Regions from separate parts of the Planomicrobium sp. MB-3u-38 genome, predicted to be linked through region 3. Evidence: riboswitches for the same ligand, from Rfam matches in the RefSeq annotation. Region 3 holds a riboswitch; each other region holds the start of a gene.
The links. Region 3 has a riboswitch for cyclic di-GMP ahead of CXF70_RS13445 (amidase). Riboswitches for the same ligand answer to the same signal wherever they lie in the genome.

Region 1 (7,425 bases), on a different contig from region 3:
TGGCCGACGCGGATCGTCCCGTCATTTCCATCAGCAAGATTCAAAACTTGCAGGGTTCCGCTGGCTACTTGCTCAGCTTCGGTGCCCGGCAATTCGTAAAGATTGCCGCCGGTTTTCTGAAGAAGGTCCGGACGGTTGATTTCAGCAATACTCAATTGGAACGTATCAGCCGGCTTGCCGGCAGTTTTGTATGTCACATTGAGTGTGCCGTTTTCATTCACCGTGATGTTGTCGTAATCGTTGTCGATGGTGATTGGCTGGTTATTCGCGCCAAGGACGGCTTCACCGTTGGATGTGACCAAGTTTAGCTGATTGCCGGCTGCATCTGGTGTTAATTGGAACGAACCGTTTTTGGTGTAATACGTATTTCCGCCATTCTCGACGCGGAAGAATCCGTTTTCGCCGGTGATCATGAAATCAAGTTCGCGGCCGGTTTGGACAGCTGAACCCTGGTTCGTGCGAAGTGCAATCTGTGAAACGGTTGCACCAGCGCCGATGCGGATGCCGTTGGGTGTTTGGCGCCCGGCTTCCAGTGGACCGGCTTGTTTTTCGAACGATTGCACCAGGGCGTCGGCGAAATTCGCTTCCTGTCTTTTATATCCGGTGGTATTGACGTTCGCGATGTTATTGGCGATCGTGTCGATTTTCTTCTGTAATTCGCGCATAGAGGAAGCCGCGGAATTCATTTGGATATTCATTTAGCTGAGCCTCCCATTATACGCGGCCGATTTCATTGACCGCTTTTTCCATACTGCGGTCATAGGCCTGGATTATTTTCTGGTTAGATTCGAATCCGCGGTACGTTTTCATCATGTCGGTCATGGTCTGCGTCAAATCGACGTTCGATTGTTCGATATATCCTTGCTGAACGAGTGGACCGGTATTGCCAAGGCCTGCAAGTTCAATCGATACAGGGGCCAAAGCGGGATCACCAGCCCAGCGCAGAAGGTTCTGGCCTTCTTTGATAAATTGTTGCGGATTTTCAGTATAAGAAATGAATAGGGAATTATTTACAGTTCCATCAGCCAAAGTGACCTGACCGTTTTCAGCAATGGTAAATTCAGTCGAACCCACCTGAATAGGCTGTAAATCTTGATTCAGCACATTGAATCCTTCAGCTGTTGTCAAGAATCCGGCATCATCGACAGTGAATTGTCCGTTTTGGGTATAACGGATTTCATTGTTCGGCAGAGACACAGCAAAGCTTACAGCCCCTTGCTGTCCAGTCTCCGGGTTGATTGGCAGCGACGAACTGAGCAAAGCCAAATCTGTAGAATTTCCTGTATTTTTTAAAGCACCCTGAGTAAAAGAAGGAATTCCTTCCTGTGTATAAACTCCTGTATGAAGGGAACCGATGTGTTTTTGAGACGCCGGAAGTTTTGCTCCTCCAACGGTCGTTCCACCGGATTCCATCGCTTTGATCAATTGGGCTGGAAATGCGCGCATGACGGATTGGTCTTTTTTGAAACCGGGGGTCATGGCATTTGCCAGGTTGTTTGTCAGCATTTGCTGCTGTCTGTTATTCGCCATCATCCCTGATGTGGCGGTGTATAAACCACGAAACATTGTTCGATCTCTTCCTCTCGAGAAAATAAGATTAATATGCGTAAGCATAACATTTTATTGACAATATTGACAAGCTTATTGGAAAATAAAACCATAAAAAATTTTTTAATCAAAAATATACAATTTTTTATTTATGTGATACTATATCTTGGAACTAAATTTTGAAAATGTGAAAAAAGTATGAGTTTAAAAGAGGAAAGTAATAAAACCTATCCTGAAAAAGGCAAACTTTTTGAAAGAAAAGGACGCAAAACCACGGGCCTAAGTATTCATTTATAAGGCAGCCGGGTCGCCGGAAGATGGAAGCTGTGAAGCTTGTCCACCTTTATTGAGGGTGGATTTTTATTTGTCATGATGAATACATATTTACACAGGAGGAAGGAAATTGAATCTCATTTCACCCACAATCCAGTCGCTGGAACGGGCTTTATCAACTTCAGCCCTTAAACAGCAGACGCATACGGCAAATATCGCGAATGTGGATACGCCGGGTTACAAAGCCAAGCAAGTCGATTTTGAAACGGCATTGAAAAATGCTTCCAGCAAACAGGCGTTGGCGAGTTACAAGACTGATGCTAAACATATTGCATTCAGCAATGAATCCTCACAATTTGATCCGAGGGTCACAGTCAATGAAAATTCCGAGTATAAAATCAACGGAAATAATGTCGACATGGATGTCGAAATGGCGGAGTTGGCGAAAAACCAGCTTCTATATAATGCAGTGACTGACAGAATCAGCGGGAAATTCCGCAGCTTGAGCAATGTCATCAGCGGAGGGAGATAATTCAGATGAGCTTATTCAACAGTTTTAATATCAGTGCATCCGGCCTGACGGCGAATCGCCTCCGCATGGATGTAGTATCAGCCAATATTGCAAACGCTGAAACGACGCGTTCTCAAATGGTCAATGGCGAATGGACACCGTATCGCCGGAAAACAGTCGAATTGACCCAAAGCGGCGTTTCACCATTCGAGCAGAAATTGCAGGCGATGATGGGCAATGGCAACAATGCCGTATCGGGCGTATCGGTTTCAAGAATCAAAGAAGACGATGCACCTTTCACGTTGAATTACGATCCAAGCCATCCGGATGCCGATGAAAATGGCTATGTGCAGCTGCCGAATGTCGATCCGATCAAAGAAATGGTCGATCTGATGTCGGCAACCCGTTCATATGAAGCGAACGTAACTGCGCTGAATGCATCAAAAAGCATGTTCATGAAAGCCTTGGAAATCGGGAAGTAATTCTTTTGAAATTATTCATCTAATAAACGATATTCCGCAAAACAGCTCCGCTTTCCTGGTGGCTTGCGCTGAGCTAACTCGGACTCGTTTCACTTCGTCCGAGTGGATCTCAGCACTTCGCTTAGTCACCTGGGAGTCTTCGCTGTTTTGCTCCATATCTCTAGAGAACTCTCACAGCGCCGGCGCGTCGCCGGACTGGGCGGAGCTATAAGACGAGTGTTCTTCTCGGCTTATAGCGGGAGCCTTGTCCAAAGCGCCGAAGCGGCATTTTAAAAATTATTTTTAAGTTACTTCTATAAAGAAACAAACCTGGGGGAAATATAATGAATCCAATCAATCAGATACAGACACCATTCATACAAGGGTTGACCAATCCGATCGTGAAGCCTGAAAACAAGGTGGAAGGTTTTGGTGAAATTTTTAAGCAGGCTATACAGAATGTCAATCAGACACAAAAAGCATCCGATAAGCTGACAAGTGATCTGGCGACCGGACAGGTTGAAAATATCCACGAAGTGATGATCGCTTCGGAGAAAGCGAGTCTGTCGCTCGAACTGACGATGCAAGTACGCAATAAAGTAGTGGAAGCTTATCAAGAAGTGATGAGAATGCAAGTATGATTCTGGCAAATAGGATGAGTGATCGATGAAAGAGAAGTTTAGTGCTTATAAAACAAAAGTCAGTGAGACGTGGGGAAATATTTCTCCAAAGATAAAATGGACGATTATCGGATCGTTTTTTGTTACTTTCCTGCTGTTGCTGGTTTTCATCTTTCTTGGTTCAAGGTCGGATATGACGCCGTTGTATTCGAATCTGTCGCCGGCTGAAACTGGTGAAATCAAGGCGGCGATTGAGTCACAGGGAATCCTGACGGAGGTATCGGCTGACGGCAAAACGATCAGTGTGCCGCCTGAAGAAGTGGCGAACTTGAAAGTGAGTTTGGCGGCTGAAGGGATACCGAAGAACGGCAATGTGAATTACAGCATTTTCAGTGACAATATGGGACTGGGCATGACGGACCGCCACTTTGATGTAGTGGAACGTGATGCCATGCAAAACGAATTGGCCATGCTGATCCGCCAGATTGACGGCGTGACAGATGCAAATGTCATGATCACCCTGCCGAAGGAAAACGTTTGGCTGACGGATGATGAACAGGTGGCGACAGCTTCTGTAGTCATCAAAGGCGAGCCTTCATTCCAATTGGATCAAAAGCAAGTAAATGGCTTGTATCATTTGATCAGCAAGAGTGTTCCAAGTCTGCCGTCAGATCAGATAGTCATCATGGATCAGAACGGACAGACTTTCACAATGGAAGATGAAAAAGCCGCCGATACAACGTTGACGGTTTATCAGCAGCAGCGCGACATCAAACAGGATATCGAAAAAGACATCCAAAAAGAATTGCAGCAAATGCTCGGTTTATTGCTTGGGCGCGATAAAGTCGTCGTGTCGGTAATGGCAAGTGTGGATTTTACGAAAGAAAAGCGTGAAGAACAATTGGTTGAGCCGGTTAATGAAGAAACGGGCGAAGGCATTGATATCAGCGTTGAACGAATTGTTGAGACCTATTCCAGCGAAGGTGCCACAGTAGAAGACGCCGCTGGTACTGGCGATACTGAAATCGCCAATTATCCGGCTGCAGGCGCAGGCGGAAACAGTGAATCGGAAAGAACGGAAGAGCGCATCAACCGCGAAGTCAACCGGATTCACCGTCAAATCGAATTGAGCCCTTATGTGATTGATGATATTACGATCAATGTGGGTGTTGAACCGCCGGTGCCGGGGAATCCGGACAGCCTGACGCTTGAAACGGTCGGCGATATCCGGAATCTGCTTGGCAACACGGTGAGCGCCGCACTCAGTATGAATGGCGCCGAAGTCAACGAGCTTGAACTGGATGACCGGATTTCAGTCTTTGCGACAGAATTCCAAGGGAAAACGGTCGTAGAAGCTGAAGAACCGATTGATAATTGGTTCGGCACGATTCCGAACAGTCTTTTATTGATTGCCGGAGCAGCTGTCGCGTTGATTTTGATCATCGGAAGCCTGATTTTCGTATTGATGAGAAGAAAACGTGAAGTGATCGAAGAGGATTACGGCTTTGATATGTTCGAACAGCCGGTAACGCCGATTGGATCTTTGGAAGAAGAAGAGAAGGAAATCGATCTTTCGGAATTTGACTCAAGATCAAATCCAAAACGGAAGACGATTGAAAAACTGGCCAAGGGCCGACCGGAAGATTTCACGAAATTATTGCGTACTTGGATGTCGGAAGAGTAGGAGTGTGACTTATGGTTAAAGGTGCTAAAGAATTGACCGGCGTACAAAAAGTAGCCGTGTTGCTGGTGGGATTGGGTCCGGATGTGGCTGTTGAGATATTCAAGCAGCTGACGGAACCGGAAATCGACCAATTGACGATGGAAATTTCAAATGTGCGGCAGCTGAAAAGCAGCCAGACAGAAAAAGTGATAGATGAATTCTACGAAATGATTTTGGGCCAGGACTTCATGGACGAAGGCGGACTGGAATACGCGCGGGATATTTTGGAGAAGGCTTTGGGGAAAGACCGGGCGATGGATACGATCGGCCGGCTTACGAGCAGGCTGCATGTGAAACCGTTCAATTTTGCGAGAAGAGCGGATCCGAACCAGCTTTTCAATATTCTTCAGCACGAACATTCCCAGACGATTGCACTTGTGCTGTCCTATCTGGATTCAAGGCAGTCATCGCAGGTCATTGCTCAGCTTCCGCCAGCTAAACAGGCGGAAGTGGCGAAGCGGATCGCTTTGATGGAAAGTACGTCGCCGGAAGTGATCCATCAGGTGGAACAGATCATCGAACGCAAGCTGTCAGCTTCCGGAGCGCAGGATTACACGGCTACGGGCGGTGTTGAAGCGATTGTCCAGGTATTGAACAACGTGGACAGAGGAACTGAAAAAGCGATTCTTACCGAGCTGGAAATTGATAGTCCGGATCTTGTCGCTGAAATCAAGAAACGGATGTTTGTATTCGAAGACATCATTTCACTTGAAACGCGTTCAATTCAGCGTGTCATCCGTGAAGTATCGGATGCAGATCTGACATTCGCATTGAAAGTGGCGAATGAAGATGTCAAAGAAGGCATTTTCTCGAATATGTCTGCACGCAGAGCAGAAGTTATTCGTGATGAAATCGATGTTATGGGTCCTGTGAAACTGAAAGATGTGGAAAATGCACAGACAAATATTGTCGCATTGATTCGCAGCCTGGAAGAAAAAGGCGAAATTATGGTGTCCCGCGGAGATGGAGATGAGCTGATTGTCTAATGTCATCCGCTATCATCATGGAAAACCTGTCGAGACCAAAATACTCAAGACGAAAAAGATAGAGTTCCGGAATATTCAGGAAGCCGAAGATGAAAAAGATCCGGAACAGCAAAAACTGTCGATAAAACAGGAAATCGCGGCTTTATTGGCCCAGAAAAACGAGCTCGAAAAAGAGCTGCAGGAAAAACAGCAGCAGGCGCAGACCGATATTGAATTCTGGTGGGAGCAGGCACGGACTGAAGCTCAGGCAGAAGCCGAACGACTGGCGGATGTGGCAACGGCGCAAGGATTCGATGCCGGTAAACAGCAAGGTTATCTCCAAGCTGAACAAGACTTCAAGGAAAAGCGGCTCGAAATGGAAGCGCTGATCCGTGAAGCCTATAGCGAAAAGTCGAAAATCGTGCAGGAAGCGGAAACGTTTCTTCTGTCATTAAGTGTCCGCATTGCTGAACGAGTCATCAAAGAAGAATTGAAGCACCACGAAGAACAGCTTTTGAATATTGTTAAGCAAGCTTTAAAACACATCGAAGAAGCCGAAGACATCATCATGCAAGTGTCTTTGGACGATTACCCGATAATTTTACCCTTCCTGGAAGAACTTAAAACCTATGTAAGGGCAGATTGTGAATTAAAAATGATTCCAGTGGCAAATGTCGAAGCCGGCGGCTGCATGCTGCATACGCCGAGCGGTTCATATGACGTTACTATCGACAGCCAATTGGAAGAAATCAAAAAGCATTTACTCGCTTATTGTGAGGAGAAAACAAATGATGAACCAGCGGAAAGATGAATACCTGTCGCTGATCGATGAAGTGGAACCGATAAAAAAGCATGGCAAGGTCGTGCAGGTCATCGGGTTGACCATCGAATCCAAAGGGCCGAACGCCAAAATCGGTGAAATTTGCCTGCTGTATCCGAATCATTATGAAAAACCGTTTGAAGCCGAAGTCGTGGGTTTCCGTGAAAATAAATTGATGCTGATGCCGTTGAATGATATTTCCCAGATCGGGCCAGGTTGTCTCGTAGTGGCAACAGGTGTACCGCTGCAGATTAAAATCGGACCGTCGATTCTTGGCAAAGTGCTCGACGGTACAGGAAACCCGTTGGATGAAACACGGTTGCCGAAAGGGCTCAAGAAATACTCGACGAACAACACGCCGCCGAATCCATTGCAGCGGCCGAGAATCGAAAAACCATTGGAAGTCGGTGTCCGCGCAATTGATGGACTTCTCACTGTCGGGCAAGGCCAGCGCATCGGCGTGTTCGCCGGAAGCGGCGTCGGCAAGAGTACGCTGCTTGGAAT
Region 2 (7,425 bases), on a different contig from region 3:
GTCCTGTTGCTGGATGAACCTATTTCGCATCTCGATCCATATACCGCCAAAGAATTTATCCTTTGGCTCGATCAATTGCAAAAGACGTTCAATCTGACAATCATCGCTGTTGAACACAGGCTGGATTATTGGGGAACATTTTTTAACCGTGAGATTAAGGTTACGAGCGATGGCAGAATTTCTGAAGATGCCATCTTCAAGCCACATGAAACATTGCGGTACCCGCTCCGGTTGAATTCAATGCTTGATTCCACCGTTCTAACTGCGACCGGACTTTCAGTCAAGGTGAAAGGCAATACAATGCTCCACCCTTTATCCATGACTGCAAAAAAAGGGGAATGCATTGTTATTGCAGGACCAAATGGCAGCGGAAAATCGACATTGGTGAAAGCGATCTGCGGCATCTATAAAAAGGTAGCCGTGAAATTCGCATCAGACCCGTGCGGCTATGTGCCACAATCACCAGAATTTCTGTTTCTAACTTCAACAGTCCTTGACGAACTGGCTTTTGGCGGAACATCTTCCCAACAGGAACTGAATGATCTCATAGAGTCTCTCCGTTTAACGGATATCAAGGAACACAATCCTTTTGCTGTCAGCCACGGCCAGAAACGCCGGGTGGCGATCGGAGCGATGCTGGCGGATAAACGAAATGTGCTGTTTCTCGATGAACCGACTTCAGGCCAGGATGAAGCGGCGCTTTTGGAATTGTTCCGTCTTATCGACAGCCGGTTGGATCGGGGAGATACTGTTTTTATCGTCACGCATGATATGGAGTTCGCTGCCGCAGTCGCCGATTCTGTTGTGCTATTAAAAGACGGCAGAATGACCGGGAAATTTATTTCCGAGAGAGTGTGGCAAGACGTGGAACTGCTTGCGTCCCATAACCTGCTAGCGCCGAAAGGAGTGACGCGACGTGCGGAATCTTTTGCATGATATGAATCCCGCGATGAAATTCATCACAGTGACGATCGCGATGCTTGGTCTCGCATTTTTCTTTAATCCTTGGACGCCGCTGCTCGTTTTTATCAGCATCCTTTTAATGCAGTTCGTTTTCAGCAGCATCAATTGGAAGCTTTGGACTTTGTTCATGTTTCCTTTTGTGCTGGGCGCATTCGGCTATCTCTGGACAACGATTGTTTTCAGTGCTGAAACCGGCGGCACAGTCATATGGTCGCTGTTCGGACATGATGTGACTGATAGGCAACTGGCATTGGCGTTATCCCTGTCTTTCCGTGTTCTGGCGTTTTCTTCCCTCTCTCTCCTGTTCGCGTTGACGACGGATCCGGTAAAATTCGTCATGAGCCTGATGCAGCAATTGAAACTGTCACCAAAACTAGCCTATGGTGTATTGGTGGGCTATCAGTTCCTCCCCGTGCTGAGAGATGAATTCTTTCAGATCCAACAGGCACATCGCCTCCGCGGAACAGCGGTTGAAAAATACTGGTGGCAGAGGCTTCTTAATATCCGCAGAATCATTATTCCGATGCTTGCCGGAGCTGTGAGAAAAGCGGAGCGCTCCGCTTTTGCGATGGAAGCGCGTGGATTTACCGGTGAAGCCCGAAAAGAGTTCTATCAGCCTGTGTCTATAAAGCCTAAAGATTTTGCTTTATCTGCCGCAATCTTGCTGCTTGTAATCCTTTCTTCGATTACGGGTACGGTTCTATCTTCTTGAGTGATTTTAAAACCATTCCACTTGAAAATTTATACAATAAATAAGTTCATTTTACCCTACCTAGTTCTATAGTATTCATTTAAACTTAAGTGGCAATAATTTTCTGTTTTTCTTTCAAAGCTAAGCAAAATATTTATTCGCATCTTGTATAAAGGCAAAACAGCTGAAAGGCTGTGACGCAAAGTTACAGGCCTGTGGCTTCGGCTATGGCGGCTGGACTGCCGGGAATGGCGGTTGATACTTCTATTATAGTAGAGTTCCGAATCCCTTCGATTTGAAATAAGAACTCGGGGGTAATGAGATGTTGTCAAAAAGTAAAAAAGAACAAGTTTCCAAACAGATCAAGCGCTATTTTGCAGTCGGGGTGATTGCTTCAGCTGGCATGCTGTCGTTGAATGCACTGGCTGCCTCAGCCGATGAACATTCTCCAGCTGCTGAAGAAAATGCAACTGACACAACTGTAGCAGAAGAACCCGCACTGGTGCCGGGTGACTTCTTTTATTTCCTGAAGCAATTGCAGGAAACGGTCCAATTGGCTTTCACGTTTGACCAAGCTGCGGAAGCGGAATTATTTGCTGAGTATGCAGAGCAGCGCATTCTGGAAGCGGAAGCTTTGATGGCTGCGGGCGATGAGGAATTGGCAGTCCAAACGCTGGAGAAAGCATTGGCGCTGTATGAAGAAGGCCTTGATCAGCTGGTGGATGGCGACGAAGATGAAAAGGAAGAGCCGCCTGCTGACGAACCGGACGGAGAAGAACTTCCAGCTGAAGAGGCTGAAGAAGAACCTGTCGATATGGGTTCGGAAACGGATGAAGATTTGACGGAAGAAGACGCGCGTGCTGCATTGGAAGCCAAGTTCAGTTCCAGCCTGCTGGCGCTGCAAGCAGCCATGGAGAAAGTGACGAATCCGCAGGCAAAGGAATCGCTGGCTAAAAATGTCGCCAAAGCGATGGAGCGCCTGGATCGCAAAGTGGCGAAGGAACTCGCCAAATTAGAGGAATCCGACGAAGAAGCGGAAGAGCCTTCTGAAGAGGAAGTTGTTCCGGAAGAAGACACAGTAGAAGAACCGGAAACACCTGAAGAACCGGTTGAGAATGAATCTGCTGAGACTGAAGAAGCTGCCGAACTTCCGGAAGATGAAGTTACGGACGAGGAATCAGGCACGGTTCCGCCACCATCCGAGGAACCCGATGCTGAAGATGATGTGAATGAAGAACAGGATGCGGCGGCGAAAGCCGTGAAAGCGGAAGAGAAAGCGGCCGAAAAAGCAGAACAGGACGCTGCGAAAGAAAATCCGAAAGAGAAAAAAGATAAGAAGGATTGATTCAGCATCAATTCTTCAACGAAATAAAGCGGACAGGATATACATTTATCCGGTCCGCTTTTTTGTATGTATTATTTTAAAACTGGATACATAGATAAATCGTTGTTGTTATAACATCTCTTGAATAGTCGAATATCTATCCCACTCATTCATCGTTTGTCTGATCAGCTTCTGGAGGTCTCTCAATCGCACTTCGCCGCATTCTTCATTATTGGCCAGGTCACACAAGGCGATCAGATCCAATAATTTTGCCTGTTGCAGCCAGTGCTGCGGCAATATGCCTCCGTTATCCCGGTAACTGGAGATAAACGGCCCCATAAATAAAGAAACATCTCCATTCTCATACCGCAGCATATTGCCAATATCGATCAATGGCGAATTGCTGAAAGCGAACTCCCAGTCTAAAATGCCGGTCACCCTGATACCGTTCCCTTCCCTTTCAACTAGTATATTCAACGCATTAAAGTCACTGTGCACCAAAGAGGACTGATTGCCCAAATGATCCAGTAAAGGGGCCTGCTCCTTAGCGAACTGACCGATTTTGTGAACCATATCGGAACCTAAATTTTGCATCACCTGGCGGTCACGAAGAATCTCATCCAACACTGCCAAAAATGACGCTGCACCCGATATTTCAAATTCCTGTATTTTGAGCGTTGCATCAAAAAATCCTGGAGAAGAAAACTGAATGCTATGCATTTCCGCCAGATGCCTGCCCACTTCATTGCCCGAATTTGCAAGGTCGCTGGGATCCCCTTTTTGAAACAACTCGGACAACTGAAAACCATCCACCCAGGTTAAGACTAAAAACGGATACTCCAGCAATGACAATGAAAAATCATGATAGAGCACTTCAGGTACAGGCAGCTTCCCTTGGACGAGCTGCAAAACTTCTTTTTCTATTTCCGCTTTTTTGCCGCCATCATTATAGATCCGCAGAACAATTGTCTCTTCATTTTGCAAAGTTATTTTTAAATTGGAATTGCTGAGTCCGCCGCCGAGCGGTTCGATTCGTGTTATGGGCTTTCCATTCAACATTTCTTTCAGCATTACGGATATTGTCGGATGGTCCGGTAAAATCATCGGTTTGGTTCGTTCCCAGCCTGCTTTCAATTCCATCACTTCCAGTTCTTATATTTTTGCGATTTATAGAATTAAAAATATTTTAACACAAAAAAAGAAGGCTTTATCAGCCTTCAATCTTCCCATATGTAATCTCGTCTTCATCACGTACATCCACACCTTCGCGGATGTGCACTATCGTCCGCAAAATCAGACGCGCTTTATCAGTTTCCACCAGCCAGCGTTCATCCGGCACGATTTCAAATTGCTGCATCACTGTATCCTTAGATTTGACGGAGCCCGCAAATTCCATGGATTGCTTGGCTACGATGGTTTCGATAATGTTAAAATCACTGTCTTCTCGATAATCGTCGATTATTTTAATGACATGTAATTCCACGTAGTCAACTTCCTGGTCGGAGTCTCCCCCTTCAAAATAGATGGTGCCGTTCAAGGTCTCGCCTTCTTCCAAATGCGGCCTCTCCACAACTGTTTCGACTTTCATCGAGCCAAAGCCGATAGATGATAAAAACTCTTTGAATTTCATATCTCGGAAACCTCCAAATATTTGTATTATCCCTTTACCACTTCCGGTTTAACTGTAAACTTCTAGTGCAGCTCCGTGTAATCATATTGATTGCCGAGCACAGGTTCATGTTTATTGTATCTGCGTTTAAACAGCTTGAATATATGGGATACCAGAACCCGCAGAATCGCATATGCCGGAATACCCAGGATCACCCCGGCTACACCAAACAGTGAGCCGGCAGTCAACAGCACGAAAATGATCGTGACCGGGTGGATAAATAGTGTTTTTCCCATTACCTGTGGGGAAATGATGTTCCCTTCCACCAATTGTACCACTGTCCATACGATCGCAAGCTTCACTAACATGAATGGCGAAGTTACAAGGGCGATGATAACTGCAGGCGTAATCGCGATGGCTGGCCCGATATACGGGACGACGCTTGTGAACATAGCCAATACACCCAGAAGCAGTGCATACTTCATGCCAATGATCAGGAATCCTATGAAAACCATGACGCCGATTAAGAAAGCGACGATCAATTGCCCTTGAATGTAAGCACTTAACTGCCTATCTGCTTCCCCAAATACTTCTCGCGTATCATCGCGCAGACGCGGCGGGAGAAGTTTTAAAATATATTCAGGAAGCTTTTCGCCGTCTTTAAGCAAATAAAACAAAATGAATGGAACAATGACGATCGACAGGACAAAACTTGTAATCGTCGAAAGGAAACCAGTGATCCCGGTAATGATGCTTGCCACAACATCCTGGAGTATGCCGGACAGATTGTCCGGCAGCGTTTCCATCAATTGATCGATGTCGAAATTAGAGCCGGTATAGTAATCCCCGACAAAAGAAGTTCGAAGAAACGCGTCGATGTCTGTCAATAACTGCATGAAATATTGCGGGAACTCTTCAATCAGCATCTGCAGCTGCTCTCTGAGAAACGGCAGGATCAGGAAAGTGACAAGCGTCAACAGACCGACGACACCCATGAAGATAATCAGGATCCCCCATATCCTTTTGATGCGGAAACGCTCAAGAAGCCTAAGTACAGGTCTCAACAAGTAATACAGGATCATAGCCAGCGTAACCGGCAAAACGACTGTCTGCATAAAGACGCTCAGCGGATTGAAGATGAATGACACTTCCCTGAATATGAAAATGATCAAACCGATCAATACTAAAGCGATTAATGTGAATAACGTGTTTCGGCCTCCCAGGAACTGAATGTAATTCGTTCTGAAAAAGGATGGCTTATTTTCTGGTTCCATGGCGCGCCCTACTTTCCATATGGACTATTCTATTTTATTTTATCATATTTTCAGAATTTTTCATTGCAGCGGCTGATCTAAAAATTCACTTAATGCCTGTCGGTTCTGTTCCAGATTTATCTCCAGGACAGATCCGGCTTGCGCATAACTGCCATAGCTGTAGCTGCCTTCAACGGGAATCGTCAGCCTTTCAACGCCTTCCGTTCCACCGGTTGCCATATCAGTCGCCAGCTTTATTTGATCAAGCACTGGCATATCGGTTTGCACATAGCCTTGTGCGGCTCCCGCCAATTTCGGGAATTTAGGAATTGCGGAGATGCTGATCATCTCTTCTTTCAAAGCGGCTAGAACCTGCTGCTGGCGGCGCACACGGCCGAAATCCCCTTCATTGTCTGCCCGAAAACGAGCATAGCCCAGCAATTCCTTGCCGTTCAAACGTTGTTCGCCTTGTGTCAGGGATACGCCGATATTTTCGGACATATCTTTTTCGACATCCATTTTGACACCATTCGGCGCGGCAATATCCACCAACTTCTCAAAACTGGAAAAATCGACAAGTGCATAATGCTGAATTTCCACACCGAACATATTGCGCAGCGTATCAGCCAGCAGATCCACGCCGCCTAAATAATATGCTGTATTCAATTTATACGATTGATATCCAGGAATTTCCGCATAGATGTCCCGCATGAATGACACGACTTTCACATCATTCGTTTCTTTATTGTGTGCGACGAGCATCATCGTATCTGTACGGGATTTCTCTTCTCCCCGTGCATCCACACCCAGAACCAGGATGTTTTCGTAGCCATCGTTTTCTTCATCATTATTGAATTCGACTTCCGGCAAGTCCGATTCTTCTGCCAGTTTCTTGCCGCTTTGGTACTGCATAAAAAAGTAAGCGCCCAGGGCAAGCAATACAATCATCAACAGGAACAGGATTCCCCGTTTCCGAAATCTTCTTTTTTTGCGGCGTTTACCTCTTAGTTGGCGTTCTTCTTCCATTAATGACACATTCCTTTCTATATCCATGCAAATATGACGCATGGAACTTTTGCAGGTTTCGGTTGGCTTTTTATATTTACGGATTCTTGAAAGCTGATTTCACCTTATCTCCATACAGTATAAACAATTTTATTGTCTGGAAACAGTTGCAGTGGTACTATTTCTCTTATGAACGACAGGAGGAGAATGATTATGGCAGAGAAAGCAACATTTGCAGGCGGTTGTTTCTGGTGTATGGTCAAACCGTTTGACCAATTTGACGGAATAGAGAAAGTGGTATCGGGTTATTCCGGCGGACACGTTGAAAATCCCACTTATGAGCAGGTCAAGACTGGCACAACCGGCCATCTTGAAGTGGTCGAAATCACATTCGATCCGGAAGTTTTCCCATATGAGCAGCTGCTTGATATTTTCTGGCAGCAGATCGATCCAACAGACAATGAAGGACAGTTCCAGGATCGCGGAGATCAGTATAGACCTGCCATCTTTGTCCATAATGACAGACAGCGTGAAATCGCCGAAACTTCAAAGCAGGAACTGGATGCATCCGGACGATACA
Region 3 (7,425 bases):
TCTTTCGAAATTAATGAAAAAACTGCTGAACGACCAGCACCAGGACGGCGTCATCTTCTATCCTGAGAAAGAAGCTGTGTCAGAGTGAATGGGATGGGAGAGAGTTTTTAAATACACTAAAAAACGAACAGGCCTGTTAGGGGCTGTTCGTTTTTTTTAGCATGTTGAGAAAGAAAAGTAAGGAATCGATATTCCGCAAAACAGCTTCGCTCGCCTGGGGGGCTTGCAAAACACGTGCTCCTGCATCGCTGCGCTAGCTTCGTCGCAAAGACTTGACCTTGCAAGCTTCGGTCAATGTCTTTCCTGCAGGAGTAAGAGCGAGTCCTGAGACCCCGCAAGAGCGAAGCGATGAGGAGGCTCAGGCCGCTCCCTGCGGAAAGCATCCGGCTAAAACGGAATGATTATAGAAATTAAAGTTTCTCCACCAACCAAAAACGAACAGACCCTCTCCGGGTCTGTTCGTTTTTTCACTATGAAGCGACTATCTTCTCCACCAGCTCCAACAATTCCATCGGGCTGAAGGGCTTGGACATGAAATGATTCGCCCCTTTCCGCATTGCATTTTCACGGTCTGCGTCTTGCGCTTTGGCCGTCAGCATCAGGACCTGCGTGTCGATCTGGTCATTCCGGACTTGCTCCAGCACCTCGAGGCCGGTCAGGTAAGGCATCATGTAATCCAGGATGATCAAGTCGTACTCGTTCTCCCGAATCTTTTCAAGCGCCTCACGCCCGTCTTCCGCTTCTTCGATGTCAAAATCGTCTTCGAGCGTATCGGCAATCAGGATGCGAAGAATATCTTCGTCATCTGCCACTAATATTTTTTTCATTTATATGTGCCTCCTAAAACTAAGATGAGATCCCTTTGCGTTTCATATCGCCCCAATGGGCTTTTTTGCGGAACGCGGCGAAGATTCCCTGGACTCTCCACAGGACCATAAGCGGTCGGTACCAGAACGTTTCGGTCAGCGCCCAGAAATAAAGACGCAGCAAGTGGGAAGCTTTCGGATATTTATGGAGCGTCAATTCCTCCAATAGCACGGCCAGTGCTGAAATGAGTGAGCCATAAAAAATCGTCACTAAAAAGAGGATGCCTGCTGTATAGGGATCGATGAGTGAAAAGAAGAAGCCGCCGAAAATCAGGAAATAGCCGACAAACTCGAATACCGCTCCGAGAAGCTCCACAAACAGAAAGTATGGCATGGAAAAAAGTCCGACAGAACCGTATTTCGGATTCAGCATCATCTTCCGGTGAGACCACAGCGTTTCAAATAATCCGCGCTGCCAGCGGATCCGCTGCGATCGCAGAACGTCCAGCGATTCTGGTGCTTCGGTCCAGCACACGGGATCCGGAACATATTCGATCCGCTGCTTCGACTTTTCTTCACGGAGCAGCCGGTGCAGCCTGACGACCAGTTCCATATCTTCGCCGACTGTGTTTTTATTGTATCCGCCCGCTTGAATGACGCGTTCTTTATTAAAGACACCAAAAGCGCCAGAAATGATGAGCAGGATATTCAAATGGCTCAATGCGAGCCGGCCGATCAGGAATGCGCGGAAATACTCCACGATTTGCATGAGCACAACCGGGCTTTTCGGCAAATCGATCGCTTCCACTTTGCTCCGCGAAATGGTGGAGCCGTTGGCAATGCGGACAGAACCGCCCGTCACTATGATTTGGCCATCCGATTCGATGATGGGTTTCATGGTTTTCAGGAGTCCGTCGTTTTCGACGATGGAATCTCCGTCGATTGCGCAGAAATAAGGATAGGAGGACAGATTGATGCCCGCATTCAAGGCATCCGCTTTCCCTCCGTTCGCTTTCCTGATCAAGCGGATATACGGAAAAATGGACGATTGATAGATGGCTTCGACTTCAGCCGTTTCGATATGCATGCGGACAGCGAACGGAATTTGCTTCATCTGGAATTCTTCGATCATGCGCTCAGATGTTTTATCTTTCGACCCGTCGTCAACGACAATGATCTCTTTTTCAGGATATTCCAGTGCCAGCAATGACCGGACCGTGCTGGTCACCCCCACTTCTTCGTTATAGGCAGGAACAATGATGGAGACGGGATACGTGTTCAAGTTGCCGATCAGGTCTTCAGTGGACTCCGTTTTGTCGAGCTGATCCTCTCTCTTCACCTTTCTGAATGCCAGCATGAAAAAGCCCAGGTAACTCAGACTTGAAAAAAGCATATAAGCGATAACAATATAGGCTGTAAATTGAAAAAAGGTTTGCATCAGGTTTCACTTCCTAAAAGAGACGCTTTCCACTGGGACGCCATATCGCGGGCAAAGCGGTCTGGATGATTGGCGGACAAGTGGGACAGCAGGATATCGCCATCTGAAAACTGCACCAGCGCTTCTGCTGCCGAATAGCGGACCCACCAAACCGGATCGCCGAGCAGCGTGCTGAGCGTTTCTTTGAATCTGGACAATTGCAGCCTGCCGGCTATGCGGGAAGCATACATCCGCTCGGGCCAGGACGATGACTCGAGGAACGGCAGCAATAAGCCGGGATCGGAAAGGTATTGCATATTAAGGATGGCTTTCAATGATTGGATGCGCATTTCGCCTTCCTGAACCCGCAATTCATTTTCAAGATACGGAAGGAATGAAGTCAAACCCGCCAGGCCAATATAGGAAATGGCCGCATGCTTCAATGCGCTATTGGTCTTTTCATTCCGCAATGCGGCATCCAATTCTTTCAATCGTGTACTTTCATCGAGCCGTTTGAACACATCGGTGTACAACCGGACCGGTGCGTCGGGATACCGCGCCAATGCAGGGATGGTGGCCGTTTCGTCCAAAGAGGCCAAGGTGCGGATCAGCTGCTGGGTTTCCAGGTCCAGCTGAGTGCTCTTATCAAGTTTTTCTTTCAGCACAGGCTTCAAGGACTCCATACGAAAATCTTCAATATAGTACAGCGTATTCATTCGCAGCGCCCAATTTTTGCGCGACAGCTGTTTAGCGTAATGCGCCGACAGGAACTCTTCCGACAATCCTTTGACCAGCGGAGAAGCGACGCCGCCTTTTGTCACTGAAACATAGCCGTTCAGCAAACGTTCCAGAACAACGATTTTATGCGGATTGCTGCGGATTTCCTGGATGAACCGGTCATCGGAAGGGTCCAGCATATAGGAACTGAACACGTCGATCAACGCTTCATATTGCTGGGTGATCGCTTCTTCTTTAGCCGACAGCCGCTGCTTGCGCAAGGCTAATGCGAGCAACAGGATGAGCTGGCCGGCGAGCAGGGAGATGCTGAGGATCAAATAGAAAATCAGGCTCATTTGAACATCCTCTTAGTGAGCCGCTGGACGCGCGCCACCACTTCCTGGGCATAGAACGGTTTGACGATATAATCATCTGCGCCGCTTTTCAGCGCCAGGACAATGTCGGCTTCATTGTTGCGGGAAGTCAGCATGGAAATGATGATATTGTCATGAGGGTACCGGCTGCGAACATGATTCAAGACTTCGAGGCCATCCATTTTCGGCATGACACCGTCGAGCAGGATCATATAATTTTCTTCCGGTTTATACCAATCCGATTCCACGAAACTGGCGCCTTCAGGGTATTCTGCTATGTGAAGATCGAATTCTTCCGGTTTCCATCCGGCAAATTGCTTCGTGATCAGTTTGCGCACAAGGGAATCATCGTCGACAATGATGATGTTCAAGTTGCGCTTGAGCTCCTTTTCATCCTTTTCGTGGATGATTTGGGCCGCTGCGGTCAATCCGTCGTAAAGCGTCCCTTGAGAAATCGCATCCTGGCTGCGCAGGCGGTTACGGACATAAGCCGTTAAAAAGTCCATATCGACAGGTTTGGCAATAAAATCAGTGGCGCCAATCTCCATCGCCTGTATCCGGCTCTCAATCCGGTCGTCCGCGCTGATGACGGCGATCGGAAGAAAGCGGGTTTTGGCCGCTTCATGAATCTGGGTTACGAGGTCAAAGCCATCGGCATCGGGCAGATTGCGGTCCACAATGACCATCTGTGGCAGAAGTGTATTGAAAAATTCCAGCCCTTTCTTGCCATCAAGCGCAATAACGACCGAAACACCTTGTGCTTCCAAAGTTTCTTTAACGGCAGCTGCAAAGTTCGCGTCCGCATCTATCACCAGAACAAACGATTCTTTGGGCGCCGCATTATCAGAAGAGCTCACGGCTGCTGCCAACACCGGTTCGTCTGAGGTGAAAAAGGCTGTAAATGTCTCCATAAGTGCTGTTAATGTTTGGAGCGGCACTAACGCTGTGCTGTCTTCCGAATAAAACTCCAGCTGATTTCCGCTGAACACGGAAAGATCCATCAGCCCGATTGTGCCGGCCGTGCCTTTCATTGTATGTAAAAAACGGTATACATCCCGTTCCTGAACGTGCTGCTGCGTCTGCCACCTGGAAAATTCCTGTTCCATTCTATTGGCAAGCATTGTCTTGTATTTTGTCGAAGCCATGCTGATCCACCTTCTTTAGCAATTTCTGGATAGTAGTCATTATACTATACATAGGCATAGCATATGGTCATAAATATACTATTAAATACTATCTCTGATATAGTAATTTGTCATTAAAATACATTCCAAATAAAAAGACACTTTGATGTCCGCCATCAAAGTGTCCTGCATGTTATGGCCGCAACGTCAGCCAGCTGCCGACATGGTGCACGGCATTCCCTTTATAGGCGGGATTGCCGGCGTAATGCGCAGTGACTTTCGCTAGCTCCTGGTTCATGAAGGCTTCGCCTTCTTCCGCAAACGTGATGATGCTGCCTTCATCGGTCACGCCGGTTTCAACTCCGACAACAACGCTTTTCCCAAGGCGCTGGGCCATCGCCATTTCGTTTTTGACGATGTCGATGATCATTGGCGCCGAATCACGGTAAGCCATGATCGTTACACCCGCCGTATTGCCGATGATCCACTCTGCCAACAGCCCTCTGCCGAATGTGTTCTTGTATTTGATTTCATCAAACCAGAACGGCATATCGGCTTCGAGCGGAATGCCCAGTTTCGCGGTGCTCGTGCCGGCTCTTTTAATGAGTGTCTGGAACGATTTGATCGTTGCCGACTGATTTGATGTCCAGCCGCTGTACAGATATGGTTCCACGTCCAAATGGACGCCGGCGAATTTCGCATTTTGTGCAGCCGTTGCCTGATAATCAGTCACCCATGCCAGAAAACGGTCTTGATTGATATAGCCTTTCGGCGCCACCCATGAAGGGGCTCCGTCAAGCGCGTAAACGGCGATGCCTTTCGCTTGTGCTTGGGCGATGAAGCTGCCGTAAGCCGCTTTTGAAATGTCCGGGTCGACCTGGACATAAACTTTGTTCACTTGTTTGCTTTCGATGAACGCCAATGTGCCCGCTTCATCCTGAACGAACATCCAAGGATTCCACAGCCATGTAGCCAAAGCCTGCTCGGGTGCTTCACTTGCTTGGGCCTGCCCCTGTGCGCTGAATGCCATCAATGAGAAAAATACCACGAACATGATCACCACTTTTTTACCCATATTTAATTTCCTCCATTCTGTAGGCCGCGGCTCACAGAATGTGTGCCTGGCAACCTGACAACCGTGCACCGGAAGAGCGGTGGGTAGGCTCATAGCTTTGCGTCCTTACCTTTCGGATAAGTTTGCCTTTTTCAGATTATTATTTCTTATCTTACTGTATTTAAATGGCATATATCTATAGACTTTTGAACCATTAATGCGGAGCAAATCAAAAAGCTGCAAATTTTCATTTTGCGGTGCCGATTATTGCAATCAATCAAAACTGCCCTTCACACCATCCCTCAGCCACTTCGCAGTCAGCGTTTCCGCCTCCAGCATCGCTTCCGGTGTGCCTTCAAACAGGACTTCGCCGCCTTTCTTCCCTCCGCCTGGGCCCATTTCAATGACCCAGTCGCTCGCGGCGATGAAGTTCAGATTGTGCTCGATGAGGATGACTGAATTGCCTTTATCGACGAGCCCCTGGAATACGGCCAATAGATGGGCATTGTCTTTTGTATGCAGACCCAATGACGGTTCATCCAGCAAATAGATTTGCCCTTCTTTTTTCAGGTGGCTCGCGAGTTTGAGGCGCTGCACTTCGCCGCCGCTTAACGAACTTGTCGTTTGGCCAAGTGTCAGGTAGCCCAATCCTACATCCTTCAACGTATCCACTTTCTTGACGATTTTCGGCATTTTCAAGTATTCGTTGGTTTCGTCGATCGACAGTTCCAGAATCTCGACGATATTTTTGCCCAAATGGCGATGGGACAGCGCTTCATCTGAATAGCGCGTGCCTCTGCAGGCTTCGCAGGTGACGGTCACGGGATCCGCAAAAGCCACATCCGGCGTGGTGACGCCTTTTCCTTCGCAGACTGGACAGGCTCCAAGCGAATTAAAGCTGAACAAGCCCACGGGCTGCCCCGTCTCTTTGGCCAGAATCGACCGGATGTCATCCATGATTCCCATATAAGTGGCAAGTGTCGAACGGCTGGATGTTCCGATGCTGCCCTGGCCCACCGAAATGGTTTCAGGATAATTGTCGGCAAAGGCTCCGAACATCAACGAGCTCTTGCCGGAACCGGAAACGCCGCATACCGACACCAGAACGTTTTTCGGAATATCCACACTGACATCTTTCAAATTATTAGCTGACGCATTTTGGATTGAAAAACTGCTTTCTGCCTGTCGCGGTGTTTTATTGACAGTAACTTTATGATCCAAATCGGTGATGGCGGACGCTTTCTGCAAGCCTGCCTGCGCACCCTGATAGACCACTTCACCACCGGTCGCGCCAGCGCCTGGGCCCATTTCGATGATTTCATCCGCCGTCTTGATGACCGCCAGATTGTGTTCGATGACGACCACGGTATTGTAATTGTCCCGCAAACTTTTGAGCATATGCGTCAGCTTCTCGATTTCTTCCGGATGCAGTCCCGCACTCGGTTCGTCGAAAATATAGGTGATGTTATTCAGGCTGCTGCCCAAGTGACGGGCAATTTTCACGCGCTGCGCTTCGCCGCCGGACAGGGTGCCCACTTTTCGCGCCAGACTCAAATAGCCAAGCCCCAGGTCGACCAGCTGTTTGACACTCGGATATACTTGCTGCGCAATCGATGTGCCAACCGGATCTTTTATTTTCGCCAGCTCATCCAGCAAATCCGTCATTTCCAGCCGGTCATATTGCGCGATATTCAACCCGTTGATTTTGCATTCCAGCACTTTCGGATTCAATCCGGAACCTTCACAGGTCGGGCACGGCGTACGCGCAGTCATCGCCAGCACGTCTTCCTGGGATACGATTTTCAATTTCGTGAGGTCCCGGTTAATGTACAGGCGAATAAACCGGGGAAGGAGGCCGTCCCATTCGATGTCCCGATTGCCCACTTTGTAATAATACTTGCTGAATGCCCGCTCGCCTTCCGGCGGACCGTAG

Region 1: it holds a riboswitch for cyclic di-GMP, as region 3 does, so the genes downstream of both, flgB (flagellar basal body rod protein FlgB) here and CXF70_RS13445 (amidase) in region 3, are expected to answer to the same signal.
Region 2: it holds a riboswitch for cyclic di-GMP, as region 3 does, so the genes downstream of both, CXF70_RS12900 (DUF5667 domain-containing protein) here and CXF70_RS13445 (amidase) in region 3, are expected to answer to the same signal.

What each region holds. Positions count from the first base shown of each region.
Region 1 is NZ_PJBO01000048.1:20,744-28,168, forward strand. It holds gene CXF70_RS09335 (flagellar hook-basal body protein) at 1-698, opposite strand, end outside; gene CXF70_RS09340 (flagellar hook-basal body protein) at 715-1,566, opposite strand; cyclic di-GMP riboswitch class I at 1,779-1,863, shown strand; gene flgB (flagellar basal body rod protein FlgB) at 1,952-2,353, shown strand; gene flgC (flagellar basal body rod protein FlgC) at 2,359-2,814, shown strand; gene fliE (flagellar hook-basal body complex protein FliE) at 3,138-3,434, shown strand; gene fliF (flagellar basal-body MS-ring/collar protein FliF) at 3,460-5,097, shown strand; gene fliG (flagellar motor switch protein FliG) at 5,109-6,122, shown strand; gene CXF70_RS09370 (FliH/SctL family protein) at 6,115-6,912, shown strand; gene fliI (flagellar protein export ATPase FliI) at 6,893-7,425, shown strand, end outside.
Region 2 is NZ_PJBO01000060.1:347,152-354,576, reverse strand. It holds gene CXF70_RS12910 (ABC transporter ATP-binding protein) at 1-936, shown strand, start outside; gene CXF70_RS12905 (energy-coupling factor transporter transmembrane component T family protein) at 917-1,675, shown strand; cyclic di-GMP riboswitch class I at 1,819-1,901, shown strand; gene CXF70_RS12900 (DUF5667 domain-containing protein) at 1,977-2,999, shown strand; gene CXF70_RS12895 (phosphotransferase family protein) at 3,108-4,118, opposite strand; gene CXF70_RS12890 (sporulation protein) at 4,189-4,608, opposite strand; gene CXF70_RS12885 (AI-2E family transporter) at 4,671-5,861, opposite strand; gene CXF70_RS12880 (LCP family protein) at 5,922-6,866, opposite strand; gene msrA (peptide-methionine (S)-S-oxide reductase MsrA) at 7,059-7,425, shown strand, end outside.
Region 3 is NZ_PJBO01000062.1:20,675-28,099, forward strand. It holds gene CXF70_RS13420 (hybrid sensor histidine kinase/response regulator) at 1-88, shown strand, start outside; gene CXF70_RS13425 (response regulator transcription factor) at 471-827, opposite strand; gene CXF70_RS13430 (glycosyltransferase family 2 protein) at 847-2,244, opposite strand; gene CXF70_RS13435 (HEAT repeat domain-containing protein) at 2,244-3,296, opposite strand; gene CXF70_RS13440 (response regulator transcription factor) at 3,293-4,459, opposite strand; gene CXF70_RS13445 (amidase) at 4,632-5,513, opposite strand; cyclic di-GMP riboswitch class I at 5,559-5,650, opposite strand; gene CXF70_RS13450 (excinuclease ABC subunit UvrA) at 5,766-7,425, opposite strand, start outside.